DNA from 2 places in the Bradyrhizobium sp. Bra78 genome. Region 1 is predicted to be linked to the other one. Evidence: riboswitches for the same ligand, from Rfam matches in the RefSeq annotation. Region 1 holds a riboswitch; the other holds the start of a gene.
What was found. Region 1 has a riboswitch for S-adenosylmethionine ahead of OC450_RS24585 (homoserine O-acetyltransferase). Riboswitches for the same ligand answer to the same signal wherever they lie in the genome.
Positions count from the first base shown of each region.

Region 1 (2,393 bases):
GCAGGAAGGCGTCGTGGCCGCGATCGGTCTCGATCTCGGCGAACGAGACCCGCGCGCTCGACGCATTCAACGCGTGCACCAGCGCGCGCGATTCCGAGGTCGGGAACAGCCAGTCGCTGGTGAAGGAGACGACGCAGAAGCGGGTCTGGATGCCGGCGAACGCTTTTGCCAGCACGCCGCCATGGTCGGCGGCGATGTCGAAATAGTCCATCGCGCGGGTCAGGTAGAGATAGCTGTTGGCGTCGAAGCGCTCGACGAAGGACGAGCCCTGGTAGCGCAGATAGGATTCGACCTGGAAGTCGGCGTCGAACGAGAAGGTCGGCAACTCGCGGTCCTGCATGCGCCGTCCGAATTTGCGATGCAGCGCCGCGTCAGAGAGATAGGTGATGTGCGCGGCCATCCGCGCCACGGCGAGCCCGCGGTGCGGGTGGATGCCGTGATCGGCATAGCCACCACTGTGCCAGTCGGGGTCAGCCATCACGGCCTGACGGCCAAGCTCGTGGAACGCGATGTTCTGCGCCGAGTGCCGCGTCGAGCAGGCGATCGCCAGCGCGGAGAACACGCGACCCGGATAGGCCGCGGTCCATTGCAGCACCTGCATGCCGCCCATCGAGCCGCCGACGACCGCGAACAGCGTGTCGATGCCGAGCCGGTCGATCAGCATCGCCTGCGCGCGCACCATGTCGGGGATGGTGATGACGGGGAAATCGAGGCCCCAAACCTTGCCGGTCGCCGGATTGATCGAAGCCGGACCGGTAGAGCCCATGCAGCCGCCGATCACGTTGGAGCAGATGATGAAGTAGTGTTGAGGATCAAGTGGTCGGCCCGGACCGACCAGGGTCTCCCACCAGCCGGGTTTGGCAGTGACCGGATGGACGTTGGCGACATGCTGGTCGCCGGTCAGCGCATGGCAGATCAGAACAGCGTTGGAGCGATCGGCGTTGAGCACGCCATAGGTCTGGTAGGCGATCTGGAACGGGCTGAGATCGACACCGCAATCGAGCCGCAGCGGCTGCTCGATACCGAACTGCGCGACCTGCGAGCTCGGATGATCGACCTCGTGCGACCGCTCGTCGGCAGTGATCGCGGGACTCGGAATTGACTGGACGCCAACCATCTGACCATCGACCTCGTTTGCGATCGTAGTGGCGACCGCATTGACATCAGGCCATGAAAAACCCGGCCTGAACGATAGGTTCGGCCGGGATCGAAAGGGTCCCCGGCCTGTTTAGCGAGTTTTTTAACGTGGCTGCAAGCCGGCCGGCTCAAATGACCACGGAACATGCAAAAGTTACCGTCCCGGGCGGTTTTCGTCAAGTCGCGGCCCGGATCGACCAAATTCGCCTCCGAAGCGACAGCCGAAAAGGCGCCAATTTCTCTTGCATTTCTCTTTGCTTTCGCCGTTCCGACTGCCTAATCAGGACATCGACCGCAGCGGTAGCGGCTCGACCGATCCGCACTGGAAAGCCTCTCAACAACCCTCGCAACAGCCCTTGTCAGACATGTCCCAACGTCCGCCCGCGCCACCATCATTGCAGGAACTGCGCAAGGAGATCGACGCGATCGACGAGAGCATGCATCGCCTCTTGATGCAGCGCGGCGACATCATCGACCGCCTGATCCAGGTGAAGCAGACCCAGGAGGTCGGGTCGGCGTTCCGCCCGGCGCGCGAGGCCGCCATGATGCGCGACCTCGTCCAGCGTCATCGCGGCATCCTGCCGCTCGACACGGTCGAAAGCATCTGGCGCGTGATCATCTCGACGTTCACCTATGTGCAGGCGCCGTTCTCAGTGCATGCCGACATCTCGGTGAGCGAGCCGGCGATGCGCGATTCGGCGCGATTCCATTTTGGTTTTACGGTGCCTTACGTCGCGCATTTCAGCGCGCAGGCGGCGGTCGAGGCTGTGGCGAAATCCAAGGGCGACCTGGCGCTGGTCTCGGCGACATCGAGCCGCACGCCGTGGTGGCTGTCGCTTGAACAAGCCGGTGCGCCCAAAATCATCGCGCGCTTGCCCTTCGTCGAGCGCGCCGACCATCCGGCGGCGTTGCCGGTGTTCGCGGTCTCGCGCGTCGCCGACAGCGCCCTGGTGACGGAGGTCGAGACCTTCAGCGTGCGCGTCTCCGGGTGGAATGCCGAGGTCGCGCGTGCCCTGTCGCCGCTCGCCGAGATCGTGGCGGTGCCTGATACCGCCTTCGACGGCGCGGCGTTGCTGGTCTCGGTCACCGCGGCCAGCAGCCTCGACAAAATCAAGGCTGCCCTGATCGAAGCGGGGGCCTCGGTGCGCTCCACGGCCCTCGTCGGCAGCCACGCAACGCGCTATACGGTGCCCCCGACCGGGTCGAAATCGTAAATCGCGAACCGCTTAAAGCTACTTCCGGAGTTGAAGATGTCC
Region 1 is NZ_JALJRE010000011.1:263,792-266,184, reverse strand. Features, by position in the region: gene OC450_RS24585 (homoserine O-acetyltransferase) at 1-1,117, opposite strand, end outside; SAM riboswitch at 1,208-1,287, opposite strand; gene OC450_RS24580 (chorismate mutase) at 1,503-2,351, shown strand; gene OC450_RS24575 (pyridoxal phosphate-dependent aminotransferase) at 2,388-2,393, shown strand, end outside.

Region 2 (2,393 bases), on a different contig from region 1:
TCCTCGATCAGGTCATCCGCGTGCTCCAGCCCCGCCGAGAAGCGGATGAACCCCTCGCTGATGCCGAGCGCGGCGCGATCCTCCGGCTTCAAGCGCTGATGTGTTGTCGTCGCCGGGTGCGTGACGAGGCTCTTGGCGTCGCCGAGATTGTTCGAGATCTTGGCAAGCTTCAGCTCGTTGAGTACGCGGAACGCCGCCGCCTTGCCGCCCTTGACCTCGAAGCCGACCAGCGTCGAGCCGCCGCGCATCTGCTTCTTCACCAGCGCCGCCTGCGGATGATCGGCGCGGCCGGGAAAGACCAGTCGCGAAATCTTCGGGTGGTCCGCCAGCGCCTCGGCCACGCGCGCTGCCGTGTCGGTTTGCGCGCGCACGCGCACGGCCAGCGTCTCCAGGCCTTTGAGCAGGACCCAGGCATTGAATGGCGAGATCGAAGGGCCGGTCTGGCGCATGAAATTGTGGATGTGCTCGGCGATGAACGCTTCCGACGACAGGATGATGCCGCCCAGACACCGGCCCTGGCCGTCGATGTGCTTGGTCGCGGAATAGACCACGACGTCGGCACCGAGCGCGAGCGGGCTCTGCCAGATCGGGGTTGCGAACACGTTGTCGACGACGAGCCGCGCGCCGCCCTTGTGCGCGATCTCGGCGATCCCGGGGATGTCGAGCACGTCGAGCGTCGGATTGGTCGGGCTCTCGAGGAAGAATGTCTTGGTGTTCGGCTTCAGCGCGCGCTGCCACTGGTCGAGATCGAGACCGTCGACCAGCGTGGTCTCGATTCCGTAGCGCGGCAACAGGTCCTGAATGACATAGAGGCAGGAGCCGAACAGCGCGCGCGAGGCCACGACGTGATCGCCGGCTTTCAGCGGCGCCAGGATCGCGGTCGTCACCGCCGCCATGCCGGTCGCGGCCGACCGTGCCGCCTCGGCGCCTTCGAGCTCGATCATGCGGCGCTCGAACATCGCGATGGTCGGATTGGAATAGCGCGAATAGATGAAGCCGGGGTCTTCGCCCTTGAACCGCGCCTCGCACTCCTCGGCGCTGTTGTAGACGTAGCCCTGGGTCAGGAACAGGGCCTCCGACGTCTCGCCGAATTGCGAGCGCAGGGTGCCGGAATGGACCAGACGGGTTTCGGGACGATATTGCGCGGTGGGCGCCGGTGACTTCGACATAGGACCTCCTGCGTGACCACCGAAATGGTCACAAAAAAACCGGCCTGGATAAAACCACGGGCCGGGATCACAGAGGTCCCCGGCCTGTTTAGCGACTTATTTAACGTGGCTGCAAGCCGGCCGGCTCAAATCACCACGGGATAAGTCATGCTCATATTCCGCAATGCTCTTTCCGTCAAGACGTCCATCGGATAGCCGTAAAACGCTTGTATTTCCCGCATGTCGGGATGTGTTTGACCCGGATGAGGGCCCCCGGTTGAGTTTCACGATCGCCGCCGACGCCAATGGTATCCTGCCCGACCGCATGATCGCGGCGATGGCGGAGGCAGGGCTCATCCTGCCCGCCTACGACTTCGTCGAAAGCCAGATCCAGCCGGCGAGCCTCGACCTGCGGCTTGGCGACATCGCCTATCGGGTGCGCGCGAGCTTCCTGCCCGGTCCCGGCGCCACCGTCGCCGAGCGCATCGACGAGTTGAAGCTGCACGAATTCAGCCTCGCCGACGGCGCGGTGCTGGAGACCAACTGCGTCTACATCGTGCCGCTGCTCGAGAGCCTCGCGCTGCCACCGGAGATCGTTGCGGCGGCGAACCCGAAAAGCTCGACCGGGCGGCTCGATGTCTTCACCCGCGTCATCGCCGACGGCACCCGCCGCTTCGACATGATCGGCGCCGGCTATCACGGCCCGCTCTATGCCGAGATCAGCCCGAAGACGTTCCCGGTGCTGGTGCGCGAGGGCTCGCGGCTGTCGCAGGTACGCTTCCGCACCGGTGACGCCATCCTCAATGCCGACGAGCTCGATGCGCTGCATGCCGCCGAGCGTCTCGTCGACATCGACGATGCCGATCTCTCAGGCGGCGTCGCCGTCTCCGTCGATCTCGCCGGCGAGAAGGGAAGCGGCTTCGTCGGCTACCGCGCCAAGCGCCACACCGGCGTGGTCGATGTCGACCGCCGCGCGGGCTACGCGGTGGAGGATTTCTGGGAGCCGATGTCGGCGCGTCCCGACGGCAGCCTGATCCTCGATCCCGGCGAATTCTACATTCTCGCGTCTAAAGAGGCAGTGCAGGTGCCGCCCGATTTCGCCGCGGAGATGGTGCCGTTCGATCCGCTGGTTGGCGAATTCCGCGTGCACTATGCCGGATTCTTCGACCCCGGCTTCGGCTATGCCGGCGCCGGTGGGCAGGGCTCGCGCGCCGTTCTCGAAGTGCGCTCGCGCGAAGTGCCGTT
Region 2 is NZ_JALJRE010000024.1:38,686-41,078, forward strand. Features, by position in the region: gene OC450_RS33610 (O-succinylhomoserine sulfhydrylase) at 1-1,169, opposite strand, end outside; SAM riboswitch at 1,237-1,316, opposite strand; gene OC450_RS33615 (2'-deoxycytidine 5'-triphosphate deaminase) at 1,426-2,393, shown strand, end outside.
Region 2: linked by a shared signal. The riboswitch ahead of OC450_RS33610 (O-succinylhomoserine sulfhydrylase) and the one ahead of OC450_RS24585 (homoserine O-acetyltransferase) in region 1 are both predicted to bind S-adenosylmethionine.